Regions from separate parts of the Streptomyces sp. NPDC088400 genome, predicted to be linked through region 2. Evidence: riboswitches for the same ligand, from Rfam matches in the RefSeq annotation. Region 2 holds a riboswitch; each other region holds the start of a gene.

Region 1 (3,491 bases), on a different contig from region 2:
TGACCATGGACAAGACGGTGGCGATCAACTTCCAGCTGCTGGGCGGCATCTGGATCCTCCAGACGATGCCGGCGCTGGTCGGCGGCCTGTTCACCCGCTGGTTCCACCGCTGGGCGCTGCTCGGCGGCTGGGCGGTCGGCATGGTGTACGGCACGGCGGCGGCGTACGGCGTGGCCAGCCCCACGCAGAAGCACTTCGGCGGCTCGTCCGCCGAGATCCCCGGGCTCGGTGAGATCGGCTACATCGGCCTCACCGCGTTCGTCCTCAATGTGGTCGTCACGGTCGTGCTGACCTTCGTCCTGCGGGCGGCCAAGGCACCGGAGGGCATCGACGAGACGAGCCCGTCCGACTACACGGCGGACGCCGGTGACGCGGGCGTGCGGGTCGAGCTGCCGACCCCGACGGAGAGCGCCCCGACCCGCTGACCGTTCCGTACCGTACGACTCGGTGGGCCGCCGGACTGTTCCGGCGGCCCACTCGGCTGTCAGGACTCGGCTGTCAGCGCACCCAGTTCTTGAGCTGCTCGGTCTCCAGCGTGATGCCGACGGGATCGGGGAGAGTGATCTCCTTGCCGAACGGCACCGTGAGGACGATGCCGTACCGAGCCCCGGACGGCGCGCTGTGGACCGTCACCTGACGGTGCTCCCGGTCGATCAGCAGATACACCGGGATGCCGGTCCGGGCGTACGCGCGCGGCTTCTCCGCCCGGTGCCCGTGGTCGGTGCCGGAGTCGTACGTCGTCACCTCGACGGCCATCAAGACCGGCGCGGGATCTGCCCATTCGCCCTGGCCGACGAAGGCTTCACTCGGCGCGAGCGAGCCGTCGGGGCGGGCGCGGCCCTTCCGGCACTCCTGCACCTTGAGTCCTTGTTCGGGGTGGAGCCAGAGCTCGGGACGGGACTGCGTACAGATTCGCGTCAGCCACTGGATGATCCGTCCGTGGTCCCCGTCCGGCATCACCCTGCTCCTGACCCTCCCGTCGATGAGTTCGAGCCGGATGCCGCGCGTCGCGCGGGCGAGTATCCGGGTGGCCTCGTCGAACTCCTCGGAGAGGACCTGACTCTCGTAATCGATGGCCGTCATGGGGAGACCTCCTTGTCCTGACGACGATAGCGGGGCGGTGTGACAGTCAGTGACCGTGAGCTCACGACACAACATCTGGGGGGTGACACAGCAGCCACACCCCAGATGTATGCTCGACCTCGCTGTCACCGCAGGGGAATCCGGTGCGAATCCGGAACTGTCCCGCAACGGTGTGCTGTGGTGTGCTTTGTCATACCCGCGAGTCCGAACACCTGCTGACGGCGCATCCGGTTCGACCGATCCGGATGCCCAGACGTCCGGGCCTCGCGGTTGGGCCGGTGGACGCCGCGCGCCGCGCTGCCCGTTTCCGGGCCGTACGGTCGTGCCGCGACCCCCGTTTCCCTCCCGACGGCCCAGAGCCGAGCGAGGGAGAGCACCACGTGACCATCGCGCCAGCCGATCCGGCTTCAGGCCTTTCCGACATCTCCGAGGTCGCCGCGCAGGTGACCGACGGCCCCGGGACCGCGTTGCTGCGGACCCTGACGGACCTGACCGCCGATCTGCCGGACACCGACCCGGGCAGGGTCGCGGCCGCCGCGCTGCGCGGCCGTAACGCCCGGTCGGACGAGGCCGAGTTGCGGGGGCTCGCCACCGAGGCGGCCGCGGGGCTGATCTCCGAGGACCCGGCCTACTCCCGGCTCGCCGCCCGGCTGCTGACCCGCACCATCGCCGACGAGGCGGCGGGGCAGGGCGTGGTGTCGTTCTCCGGGTCCGTCGCGACGGGCCACCGCGAGGGCCTGATCGCGGACCGTACGGCCGCGTTCGTCACGCGCCACGCGGACCGTCTGGACCGGCTGATCGACCCGGCCGGGGACGACCGCTTCGGCTACTTCGGGCTGCGGACGCTCTACAGCCGCTATCTGCTCCGGCACCCGATCACCCGCCAGGTGATCGAGACCCCGCAGCACTTCATGCTGCGCGTCGCCGCCGGGCTGGCCGAGGAGCCGACGGACTCCGGCGCGGCGGACGCGGCACACAGCGCGAGCGTCCGCGCGCTGGACGAAGTCGCCGCGCTGTACCGGCTGATGAGCCGCCTGGACTACCTGCCGTCCTCGCCGACGCTCTTCAACTCCGGTACGCGCCACCCGCAGATGTCGTCCTGCTATCTGCTGGACTCCCCGCTGGACGAGCTGGACTCCATCTACGACCGCTACCACCAGGTGGCGCGGCTCTCGAAGCACGCGGGCGGCATCGGCCTCCCGTACTCCCGTATCCGCTCGCGCGGTTCACTGATCCGGGGCACGAACGGGCACTCCAACGGCATCGTGCCGTTCCTGCGCACCCTCGACTCCTCGGTCGCGGCCGTCAACCAGGGCGGCCGGCGCAAGGGCGCGGCCTGTGTCTACCTGGAGACCTGGCACGCGGACCTGGAGGAGTTCCTGGAGCTGCGGGACAACACCGGTGAGGAAGCCCGCCGTACACACAATCTGAACCTCGCGCACTGGATCCCCGACGAGTTCATGCGCCGGGTCGAGGCGGACGGCGTCTGGTCGCTGTTCTCGCCCGCCGATGTGCCGGAGCTGGTCGACCTGTGGGGCGACGAGTTCGACGCGAGGTACCGCGAGGCGGAGGCGGCCGGTCTGGCCCGGAAGGCCATCCCCGCCCGGGAGTTGTACGGCCGGATGATGCGTACGCTCGCCCAGACCGGCAACGGCTGGATGACCTTCAAGGACGCCTCGAACCGTACGGCCAACCAGACCGCCGAGCCCGGCCACACCGTCCACTCCTCCAATCTCTGCACGGAGATCCTGGAGGTCACGGACGACGGCGAGACGGCCGTCTGCAACCTCGGGTCGGTCAACCTCGGCGCGTTCGTGGACGCGGCCACCGGCGAGATCGACTGGGAGCGGCTCGACGAGACCGTGGTCACCGCCGTGACCTTCCTCGACCGGGTCGTCGACATCAATTTCTACCCGACCGAGCAGGCCGGCAACTCCAACGCGAAATGGCGTCCGGTGGGCCTGGGCGCGATGGGCCTCCAGGACGTCTTCTTCAAGAAGCGGCTGGCCTTCGACTCCCCCGAGGCCGCCGCGCTCTCCACCCGGATCGCCGAGCGGATCATGCTCGCCGCGTACGAGGCGTCCTGCGGCCTCGCCGAGCGGTCGGGACCGCTGCCCGCCTGGTCGAAGACGCGCGCCGCGCGCGGGGTGCTGCACCCCGACCACTACGACGTGGAGCTGAACTGGCCGGAGCGCTGGGCCGCGCTGCGCGCCCGGATCGCGACGACGGGCATGCGCAACTCCCTGCTCCTGGCGATCGCCCCGACGGCGACGATCGCCTCGATCGCGGGCGTGTACGAGTGCATCGAGCCGCAGGTCTCCAACCTCTTCAAGCGCGAGACGCTCTCCGGGGAGTTCCTCCAGGTCAACTCGTACCTGGTGCAGGACCTGAAGAGGCTCGGCATCTGG
Region 2 (3,491 bases):
ATCCGTGTCCTGCTTGAAAGGGGCGGCTGTGAGGGGCACGGATTCGTACCCCTCACAGCCGCCGACGGGTCAGGCGGGCAGTTCCGTGCGGACGGCGCGGGCGGCTGCGACCAGGTTCTCCAGGGACGCCTTGGTCTCGGGCCAGCCGCGGGTCTTCAGACCGCAGTCGGGATTGACCCACAGCCGTTCGGCGGGAATGGCCTCCAGCCCCTTGCGGAGCAGCGCCGCTGCCTCGTCCGCGTCGGGTACGCGCGGGGAGTGGATGTCGTACACGCCGGGGCCCGCTTCGCGGGGGTAGCCGTGGGCGGCGAGTTCGCGGGCGACCTGCATGTGGGAGCGGGCCGCCTCCAGGCTGATGACGTCGGCGTCGAGGTCGTCGATGGCCTGGACGATGTCGCCGAACTCGGCGTAGCACATGTGGGTGTGGATCTGAGTGTCCGGTCGTACGCCGCTGGTGGTGAGGCGGAACGACTCGGTCGCCCAGTCCAGGTACGCGGCGCGGTCGGCGGCGCGCAGCGGCAGTGTTTCGCGCAGGGCGGGTTCGTCGACCTGGATCACCGAAGTGCCGCTGGTTTCCAGGTCGTTGACCTCGTCGCGCAGTGCGAGGGCGACTTGGCGGGCCGTGTCGCCGAGCGGCTGGTCGTCGCGGACGAAGGACCAGGCGAGCATGGTGACGGGCCCGGTCAGCATGCCCTTGACGGGGCGGTCGGTGAGCGACTGGGCGTAGGAGGTCCAGCGCACCGTCATCGGTTCGGGACGCGAGATGTCGCCGGCCAGGACCGGCGGGCGGACGTAACGGGTGCCGTAGGACTGCACCCAGCCGTGCTGGGTGGCGAGGTAGCCGGTGAGCTGCTCGGCGAAGTACTGCACCATGTCGTTGCGTTCGGGTTCGCCGTGCACCAGGACGTCGATCCCGGTCTTCTCCTGGAAGGAGATGACCTCGCGGATCTCGTTCTCGATGCGCTGTTCGTACCCCGCCGTGTCGATCCGCCCCGCGCGCAAGTCCGCGCGGGCCGTGCGCAGTTCCGCCGTCTGCGGGAACGAGCCGATGGTCGTGGTCGGCAGCAGCGGCAGCTTGAGGTGGGCGCGCTGGGCGGCGGCACGCTCGGTGTACGGCTGGGAGCGGCGGCCGTCGGCGTCGGTGACGCCGGCGGTCCTGGCCCGTACGGCCGGATCGTGGGTGATCGCGGAGGTGGTACGGGAGGCGAGGTCGGCGCGGTTGGCGGTGATCTCCGCGGCGATGGCCCCGGTGCCCTGGGCCAGTCCCTTGGCCAGGGTGACGATCTCGGTGGTCTTCTGCCGGGCGAAGGCGAGCCAGCGCAGGATCTGCGGGTCGATGTCCCGCTCGGCCGCGGCGTCGATCGGAACGTGCAGCAGCGAGCAGGAGGCCGCCACGTCGACCCGGTCGGCCAGCCCGAGGAGCGTACCCAGGGTCGCGAGGGACTTCTCGTAGTCGTTGATCCAGATGTTGCGGCCGTTGACCACACCGGCGACGAGGCGCTTGCCGCGCAGTCCGCCGACGGCGGCGAGGTCTTCGAGGTTGGCGGCGGCCGCGTCGGTGAAGTCGAGCGCCAGGCCCTCGACCGGTGCCTTCGCCAGGACGGGCAGGGCCTCGCCGAGACGGTCGAAGTAGGAGGCGACGAGCAGCTTCGGACGGTCGGTCAGGCCGCCGAGGTCACGGTAGGCGCGGGCCGCGGCGTTCAACTCGGCGCGTGTGCGGTCCTGGACCAGCGCGGGCTCGTCGAGCTGTACCCACTCGGCGCCGGCGGCGCGCAGGTCGGCGAGGACCTCGGCGTAGACGGGCAGCAGCCGGTCCAGCAGGGTCAGCGGTTCGAAATCGGCCGCGACGCCGGGGGCGGGCTTGGCGAGCAGGAGGTAGGTGACGGGGCCGACGAGGACCGGACGGGCGGAGTGCCCGAGCGTGATGGCCTCTGTCAGCTCGGCGACCTGCTTGGCGGAGTCGGCGGTGAAGACGGTGTCGGGGCCGAGCTCCGGGACCAGGTAGTGGTAGTTCGTGTCGAACCACTTGGTCATCTCCAGCGGCGCCACGTCCTGGGTGCCGCGGGCCATCGCGAAGTAGCCGTCGAGCGCGCCGGCCGTGACGGCGTCACGGTGCCGCTCGGGTACGGCGCCGACCATCACGCTGGTGTCCAGGACATGGTCGTAGTACGAGAAGTCGCCGGTCGGCACCTCATCGACGCCGGCGTCCACCAGCTGCTGCCAGTTGGCCCGGCGCAGGGCGGCCGCCGTCTCCCGCAGGGTCCGGGCGGTGACGCGGCCCTTCCAGTAACCCTCGATGGACTTCTTCAGTTCCCGGTTCGGGCCTTGGCGGGGGTAGCCGTACACGGTGGCCCGTGCTGCCGCGGCCGCGGACTTCGCTGTCACGGAAATCTCCTTCGCGAGATGACTCCTTGAGATCCCGGAGACGGGACGCGAGCGCGAAGGGGTGACGAACCCGACGGACCCATGTCACGCCTGGGGGCGCGCTCGTCCGTCCGGTATGTACGCCGACCCGCCCACGAGGTCACCGGGATATCCGTACGCGATCGGTCACGTACGGGCAACGGGCAGGTCTTCGGACTCGCGGGCACATCTGCCGGGGCAGATTCCTACTGGCCGTCGCTTCCCGGATCCTCGGCCGGATCCAGTGCGTATGACGGCGGTCGTTCCCGCTCACCGCTGCGGGGCAGTCCCGGATTCCCACCGGGTTCCCTCTTACGACGCGCCTGCCTGGCGGACAGGGCGAACCAGCTGCACCCGCCAGCCTAGGGCGTAGGCAACCCCTCGGTCGCCCCCGCCCACATTCCGGAGCGTGACATGAGACACGGAATCTGTGGCGACGGGTGGGAAATCGCAGGTCAAGCACCCATGTCCCGCTTCTGCTCACGCCTCACCTGCCCCGTCCGCGCACCGGCTCCACCGTCGATTCCCTTGCCTTCAGGATTCACCGGACTCACCGGAGTGATCAGAGAGCAGGCCCTAGGGTCTTTCGTTTGGATCAGGCCGGATCAGGGAGCGGGGTCTGGTGCCGTGGATCGCAAGGCGGAGGAGTGAGGCGACGCGGAGCGTCGTGGAGTGACGACAACGCGGCGAGGCGCGGTGCCAGGGCACGCGAGCCCGGCAAGATCCAAACGAGAGGCCCTAGGGGGACCCCTGACCAGCCTGTCCCACTGACGTTTCGGGGGATAGCTCCATGTCTCACGGCTACCGGCAACCCACATGATCAACGCATGAGTAAGCGACGACGCAAGCATGTACGGGTTCTTGTCTCCGGCACAGCCGTCCTTGGGATGACCACAGCGCTGGTCACGCCGGCTGTGGCCACCGAGGCGCACAGCCGGCCCATGGAGGCAGGGGCCATCCTGACCGTCGAGGAGGAGAGCACCGTTTCCGCGGCCACGGTGGCCGAGAGCCTGAAGAACGCCGGAATCGACAACTCCCAGGTCCGGTACGACGTGACCTGGTACCGAGTCCTCTACCGCACCACCGGC
Region 3 (3,491 bases), on a different contig from region 2:
CGGTGGCGTGGACCGCGTGGGTGTGGACCACGGCGGTCGCGGAGGTGGCGCGGTAGACGGCGAGGTGCATGGGCAGCTCGCTGGTGGGGGTGAGTTCGCCGAGGACCTGTTGACCTTCGAGGTCGACGGCTATCGCGTCCTCGGGGCCGAGCCGCTCGTACGGCACCCCGCTCGGTGTGACCAGGACCAGGTCGCCGACCCGTACCGAGACATTGCCCGAGGTGCCGACGACAAGGCCTTCCGACGCCGTTCTGCGGGCCGTGGACACCACGTCCTGCCAGGCCTGTCCGAGTGCTTCCTGCCGCTGCTGATTCGTCATACTGAAATCCTGTCAGGCTGCGCCGAACGAGCGCTCCCCCGGCGCCAGTCGGCCTCGATCCGGCGGTGGTCACGGGCCCGCCGAGGACACTCCATTAGGGTCACCCCGAAGTCCTGCTGAGTTCACCTTCCGTTCACCCTGACTCCTTACGTTCACCAAGGCCACTGACGTCCAACGATTGCCTGGGTAAATGGAACACATCACCCTGCTGCTCGCGATTGTGATCGTGACAGCTCTCGTGTTCGATTTCACGAACGGTTTCCACGACACCGCCAACGCGATGGCGACGACCATCTCGACCGGCGCCCTGAAGCCCAAGACAGCGGTGGCCATGTCGGCCGTCCTGAATCTCGTCGGCGCGTTCCTGTCCGTGGAGGTCGCCAAGACGATCTCCGGCGGACTCATCAACGAACAGGGCATCCAGACAGAAGTGATCTTCGCGGCGCTCGTCGGCGCCATCCTCTGGAACCTCTTCACCTGGCTGCTCGGCCTGCCGTCGAGCTCCTCCCACGCACTCTTCGGCGGACTCATCGGCGCCACTCTGATGTCCGTCGGCACCTCCGGGGTCAACGGCGGAGTCGTCATCACCAAGGTTCTGATCCCCGCGCTCGCCGCGCCGGTCGTCGCCGGTCTCGCCGCGCTCCTCGCCACCCGGCTGACCTACCGGATCGGCCGCCGTACGGACGACAAGGCGACCGCCAAGGGCTACCGCGCCGGACAGATCGCCTCCGCCGGTCTCGTCTCGCTCGCCCACGGCACCAACGACGCGCAGAAGACCATGGGCGTCATCACCCTCGCGCTGGTCACCGGCGGCGTGCTGTCCCCCGGCTCCAACCCGCCGCTGTGGGTCATCGTCTCCGCCGGCATGGCGATCGCGCTCGGTACGTACCTGGGCGGCTGGCGCATCATCCGCACCATGGGCAGCGGGCTCACCGACCTCCGGCCGCAGCAGGGCTTCGCCGCCCAGACCAGCGCCGCGACGGTCATCCTGGCCTCCTCCCACCTGGGCTTCTCGCTCTCCACGACCCAGTCCTGCTCCGGCGCCGTGATGGGCGCGGGCCTGGGGCGCAAGGGCGGGGTGGTCCGGTGGTCCACCGCCACCCGGATGTTCGTCGCCTGGTGCCTGACGCTGCCCGCCGCCGGCCTGGTCGCCGCCGGCGCGGAGTTCCTGACCGGCCAGGGCACCTGGGGCATCGCGGTCGTCGCCGTACTGCTCGTCGCGTTCTCCGCCGCCATCTGGCTCGCGTCGCGCCGCCGTCCGGTCGACCACACGAACGTCACGCCGGGCGAGACCGGGACGGACGGAACGGGACCGGACTCCGGGATCCCCGAGCCGGCCGATGTCGTGACCACCGCTGTCGCGGCCGTCTCCCCGCCGCCCGTCACGGCCGGCACAGCCGCCCAGGACCTCTCCACCACCATCCAGGCCCCCGCGGGCCCCGCCGGCGAGCCGGCGCGAACCGCCTCGGTGTAAGGGAAGAACCGCATGAACATCGACTGGGCGGCCCTCGGTTCCGTCTTCGGCGTCAGCCTGCTGGCCACGGTCGGCCTCGTGGGCCTGTTCACCCTGGGCATCGTGGGCCTCGCCAAGCAGGAGACCGTGGGAACGGCTGCGCAGGGCGCGGGCGACTCCGTACGCGCGGGCGGCTCCGTGGCTCTGGCGCGCGCGGGCGCGTACGCCTGCTTCGCGCTGTGCGCGGCGGCCGTGGCGTACGGCATCTACATGATCGTGGCCTGACCTCCGCCACCTCCCCCTGAGACAACACCAGTCCCCTGAGACAACACCAGCCGGTCCCGGCGCACTTCGGGTGCGCCGGGACCGGCTTTTTCGAAGAGCCCTCGCCGGAGCGCGGAGAACGGGTGGTGTCGCGCGTCATGTGGGGCTCGGCACACTGTCCCGTCGCAGGTCAGGGAGGAGTTGACGGGTGTTCGCGCACCGTGGTGGACTGCCGAGGCCATACACGGCGGCATGAAAGAGGAAGCCGGTGCGAATCCGGCGCGGTCCCGCCACTGTCACTGCGAGCCACGTCTCCAGGAGCCAGGAACTCTTGCCGCCGCGTCACGTCGAGCCAGGGCGCGGACCCTGAGTGAGGACACCATTCGCCATGCCTGGCTGCGGTTCGGCCGCCGATCGGGTCTTCGCTTACGGCGCCACCCTCGGCCTCCTGGGCGACCGGCTGTTCGGCGATCCGCGCCGGGGGCATCCGGTCGCCGCGTTCGGCAGGGCCGCGGGGGCTGTTGAGCGGACACTGTGGCGCGACCACCGCGGGTGGGGCGCGCTGCACACCGCCGTGTGCGCCGGTGGCGCCGCCGGAATCGCGGCGCTCGCGGCCCGAGGAGTACGGGGGATACAGGGGGTACGGAGCCGTCGTACCGGCTCCATCGGCTCTGTCCCTTCCTTCACGTCGGCCTCTTCCGTCACATCCATGGCACTGACCGCCGCCGCCACCTGGGCCGTCGTCGGCGGCACCACGCTGGGCCGGGAGGCCCGCGCCATCGGCGGGGCACTCGCCGCCGGGGACATCGACGCGGCCAGGGAACGACTGCCTCATCTGTGCGGGCGCGACCCGCAGGCACTCGACGGACCCCAGATCGCGCGGGCCGTCGTGGAGTCCGTCGCCGAGAACACCTCCGACGCGGTCGTGGGCGCGCTGGTGTGGGGAGCGGTCGCGGGAGTACCGGGTCTGGTGGGGTTCCGCGCGGTGAACACCCTGGACGCGATGGTGGGGCACCGGTCGCCCACGTACCTCCGGTTCGGCTGGGCCTCGGCCCGGCTGGACGATGTCGCCGGCTGGCCCGGGGCCCGGCTGACCGCGGCGCTGGCCGTCGTGGCGGGCGGCGATCCTCGCGGCGCGCTGCGTGCGCTGCGGCAGGACGCCCGTACGCATCCGAGCCCCAACGCGGGCCCGGTGGAAGCGTCGTTCGCCGGGGCGCTGGGCGTACGGCTCGGGGGGACGCTCGCGTACGGCGGGCGGGTGGAGCACCGGCCCGTACTGAACGAGGCGGGGCGGCCCGTCGAGGTCGCGGACATCGAGCGGGCCGTGCGCCTGTCGGGCCGGGTGAACGCCCTCGCGCTCGCGGTGTGCGTCGTGGGACGTTTCGCGGGGCGGTTCGCGTACGGCGCTCTGCGGCACAGGACTTCAGCCAGGACATCGGCCGGAACATCGGCCGG
Region 4 (3,491 bases), on a different contig from region 2:
CCCCAACTCGCGGGCCGGTACCTCTACAGCTCGTCCAGCGACGTCAGTCCGTCCTGAATGGCCCGCGCGACCAGATTCGCCTTCGTCGTCGCCGGCCGCCCCGCGTTGGCGTACTTGATCCGTACGCGCTCCAGGTAGGTGTTCACCGTACGGACGGAGAGGCCCAGGCTCTCCCCGACCATGGCCTTGGACTCCGACTGGAACCACTCCAGGAGCACCTCCACCTCACGCGGAGTCAGCGCGGGCCGGCCCTTCCTCGCGTCGCTGCCGAAAGCACCGGCCAGCGCCGGTGGTGTGTAGGGACGGCAGTCGGCCGCCGCCAGCGTGGCCGCCATGAGGTGATTCTCCCCCTCGGCCTTCGTCAGGTACGTGAACGCCCCCAGATCCAGGCAGGTCAGCGCGGTCTCCTGACTGTCCTGCATCGTGTAGACGATCACTTGCCGTTCCTGCGCGACCAGTTGCTTCAACTCGGGGTAGGCGGGCACCCCGTGGGAGAGCTGAAGGTCCAGCACCACCACATCCGCGTCCCGGCCGGCCCCGCACATGGCCACGGAGAGGCCGGGCCCCTTGGCCGTCACCGTGATCGGCCGCTGTGACGCGGCGTACCAGGACTCGATCCCGGCGAGGACGACGGGATGGTCGTCGATCAGCGCGACGCTCACTGGTTCGTTTTCCGGCATGCCCCATGGTCCCTCCTGGGCCCTGCCTGACAAATAGCCCCTTCGACCGGTGCTCCGGCGGACCTGGCCGAGGGCGAATCTGGCTGGAAAATCTCCTGTGATAGCTTGCCGAGGCCAGTCGAACCCATGTACGTGGGTCAGGGAATCCGGTGGAAATCCGGAACTGACGCGCAGCGGTAAGGGTGACGGGCGTGGCATCGGCCACTGGACAGCTGAGTTGTCCGGGAAGGCGTCTCGTCCGGGGGATCCCGAGTCCGAAGACCTGCTGGCGGCCTCCGTCCTCGACCTGTGGCGGGGGAGCACCGTACGACCGGGCTCCGCGCATGGGCCCTCGACGCAGAGGAACTTCCGTGCCGATCGCGCGCTCCGCCCGCACCCGCACCCGTGCCACCGTCCGTCACGCCACCCTTTTTCTCGCCGGGGCACTGCTCCTGACGGCCTGCGGCGGCGGGGGCTCCTCCGACGACGCGTCCACGTCCGACGCGTCCACGTCGGGCAGTGACGCCGCCGGATATCCCCGCACCCTCGACAACTGCGGACAGAAGGTACGGGTCGACGTGGCGCCCAGCCGTGCCGTCTCGCTCAACCAGGGCACGACGGAGATCATGCTCTCCCTCGGTCTCGCCGACCGGATGGTGGGCACCGCCACCTGGACCGACCCGCTGATGAAGGGGCTGGAGAAGCCCAACGCCCGCGTGAAGCGGCTGGCGGACAACGCCCCCTCCTTCGAGAAGGTCCTGGACACCGAGCCCGACTTCGTGGCCTCGTCTTTCGAATCGACGCTGGGCAAGGGCGGTGTGGCCACGCGCCCGCAGTTCGAGGATCTGGGCGTACCCACGTACGTCTCCCCGTCCGACTGCACCAAGGACAACAGCGGCGACGGCGACGGAGCCCGTTCGACGCCGCTCAGCATGGACGACGTCTACGGCGAGGTACGCGACCTGGCCAAGGTCTTCGGTGTCGAGGAGCGGGGCGAGAAGGTGGTCGCCGGGCTCAAGAGCCGGATGGCGAAGGCCACGGCCGGGATCGATGCCGCGAAGGGCGGGACGGACGAGAAGGCCGCGGACGGCGAGAAGGCCGGAAAGCCCACCCTCCTCTACTGGTTCGCCAACTCCGAGTCGCCGTACATGGGCGGCTGCTGCGGCGCTCCCGGCATCATCACCAACGCCGTCGGGGCGAAGAACGTCTTCGACGACAACCACGAGGAGTGGCCCCAGATCAACTGGGAGACGGTCGCGGACCGTAACCCGAGCGTTCTGGTGATCGGCGACCTCACCCGTAAGTCGGAGACGGCCGAGACCGCCGAGAAGAAGATCGAGTTCCTGGAGTCCAATCCGGCCACCCAGAACATGGACGCCGTCAAGCACAAGCGCTACGTCCTGCTCAGTGGCCAGGCCATGAACCCGACCATCCGAACGGTCGAGGGCGTCGAGAAGGTCGCGGCGAAGCTGCGCGAGATCGCGCCCGCGAAGTGACGGTCGAACGTACGGAGCGGTCCCGGGAGGCCACGGGGGTTCCGGCGGCCCCCGAGGCACGAGGTGCGGACGGACCTGATCCGGACGTACCTGATCCGGACGTACGCGGCTCAGGCGTACGCGGCTCAGGCGTACGCGGATCAGGCATACGCGGCACGGGTGTACGCGCCTCAGGCATACGCCGGTTGCGGCACGGCCTCCTCTGGGCCGGCGGGATCGCCGCGCTGTTCCTCTCCGTCGCCGTCGCGATCACCATCGGCCCCGCGAACATCCGCGTCGGCGACGTCTGGTCCGTGGTGGCCACCCATATCGGCTGGGGGGATTCCGGCCTCACACCGATCCGGGACGGGATCGTCTGGAACCTACGGCTGCCCCGCACCCTGCTCGCCGCCGTCTGCGGCGCCGGACTCGCCGTGTGCGGGGCGGTGATGCAGTCCCTGCTCCGCAACCCGCTCGCCGACCCCTTCGTCCTGGGCGTCTCCTCAGGGGCCTCGACCGGCGCGGTCGTGGTCGTCGTGCTCGGCGTCGGCGGCGGGGCGCTGTCCATCTCGGGCGGCGCGTTCCTCGGAGCCCTGTGCTCGTTCGCGCTCGTGCTGCTGCTCAGTCATACGCTCGGCGGCACGGTGGACCGGGTGGTGCTCTCCGGAGTCGCCGCCATGCAGCTCTTCTCGGCCATGACCTCCTTCATCGTGATGACGGCGGCGGACGCGGAGACCACGCGCGGGGTGCTGTTCTGGCTGCTCGGATCGCTCAGCGGCGCCGGGTGGACCGACGTGTGGGTCTGCCTCGCGGTGCTCGCGGTGGCGCTGCTGGTGTGTCTCGGGTACGCGCGGACGCTCGACGCGTTCGCGTTCGGCCAGGACGCGGCGGCGACGCTGGGCGTCTCCGTGGCCCGTACCCGTGTGGTGCTGCTGTGCGTGACGGCGCTGCTGACGGCGGCGCTGGTCAGCTCGGCCGGGGCCATCGGCTTCGTCGGCCTCGTACTGCCGCACGCCGCCCGCGCGCTGGCCGGTCCCGGCCACGGCCGGCTGCTGCCGGTCACCGCGCTGACCGGGGCGGTGTTCCTGGTCTGGGTCGACACCCTGGCCCGTACGGTGCTCGACCCGCAGGAGGTGCCGGTGGGTGTGGTGACCTCGTTGATCGGCGTACCGGCGTTCGTCCTGGTCCTGTACCGCGGCCGGAGAATCCAATGAAGCGGACCGCGAACACAGAGACGAGTACAGGTACAGGTACAGGTACGGGTACAGGTACGGGTACAGGTGCGGACACGGACCCGGACACGGATACGGCGACCGCCTCGGGTCTGCGCGCCGACCGCGTCTCCCGTACCGCCGGC

The links. A riboswitch is a leader RNA that binds a small molecule or an ion and turns the genes downstream of it on or off. The one in region 2 is predicted to bind cobalamin.
Region 1: it holds a riboswitch for cobalamin, as region 2 does, so the genes downstream of both, ACIQD6_RS03570 (ribonucleoside-diphosphate reductase subunit alpha) here and metE (5-methyltetrahydropteroyltriglutamate--homocysteine S-methyltransferase) in region 2, are expected to answer to the same signal.
Region 3: it holds a riboswitch for cobalamin, as region 2 does, so the genes downstream of both, ACIQD6_RS25210 (cobalamin biosynthesis protein) here and metE (5-methyltetrahydropteroyltriglutamate--homocysteine S-methyltransferase) in region 2, are expected to answer to the same signal.
Region 4: it holds a riboswitch for cobalamin, as region 2 does, so the genes downstream of both, ACIQD6_RS04120 (ABC transporter substrate-binding protein) here and metE (5-methyltetrahydropteroyltriglutamate--homocysteine S-methyltransferase) in region 2, are expected to answer to the same signal.

Annotation. Positions count from the first base shown of each region.
Region 1 covers NZ_JBIVMZ010000001.1:784,956-788,446, reverse strand. The annotation lists gene mctP (monocarboxylate uptake permease MctP) at 1-425, shown strand, start outside; gene ACIQD6_RS03575 (Uma2 family endonuclease) at 499-1,083, opposite strand; cobalamin riboswitch at 1,176-1,318, shown strand; gene ACIQD6_RS03570 (ribonucleoside-diphosphate reductase subunit alpha) at 1,464-3,491, shown strand, end outside.
Region 2 covers NZ_JBIVMZ010000016.1:148,670-152,160, reverse strand. The annotation lists gene metE (5-methyltetrahydropteroyltriglutamate--homocysteine S-methyltransferase) at 70-2,385, opposite strand; cobalamin riboswitch at 2,549-2,749, opposite strand; gene ACIQD6_RS31730 (alpha/beta hydrolase family protein) at 3,231-3,491, shown strand, end outside.
Region 3 covers NZ_JBIVMZ010000010.1:244,241-247,731, reverse strand. The annotation lists gene ACIQD6_RS25225 (class II aldolase/adducin family protein) at 1-319, opposite strand, end outside; gene ACIQD6_RS25220 (anion permease) at 510-1,793, shown strand; gene ACIQD6_RS25215 (hypothetical protein) at 1,806-2,057, shown strand; cobalamin riboswitch at 2,245-2,390, shown strand; gene ACIQD6_RS25210 (cobalamin biosynthesis protein) at 2,425-3,491, shown strand, end outside.
Region 4 covers NZ_JBIVMZ010000001.1:907,862-911,352, forward strand. The annotation lists gene ACIQD6_RS04115 (DNA-binding response regulator) at 24-680, opposite strand; cobalamin riboswitch at 779-965, shown strand; gene ACIQD6_RS04120 (ABC transporter substrate-binding protein) at 1,031-2,155, shown strand; gene ACIQD6_RS04125 (FecCD family ABC transporter permease) at 2,302-3,348, shown strand; gene ACIQD6_RS04130 (ABC transporter ATP-binding protein) at 3,345-3,491, shown strand, end outside.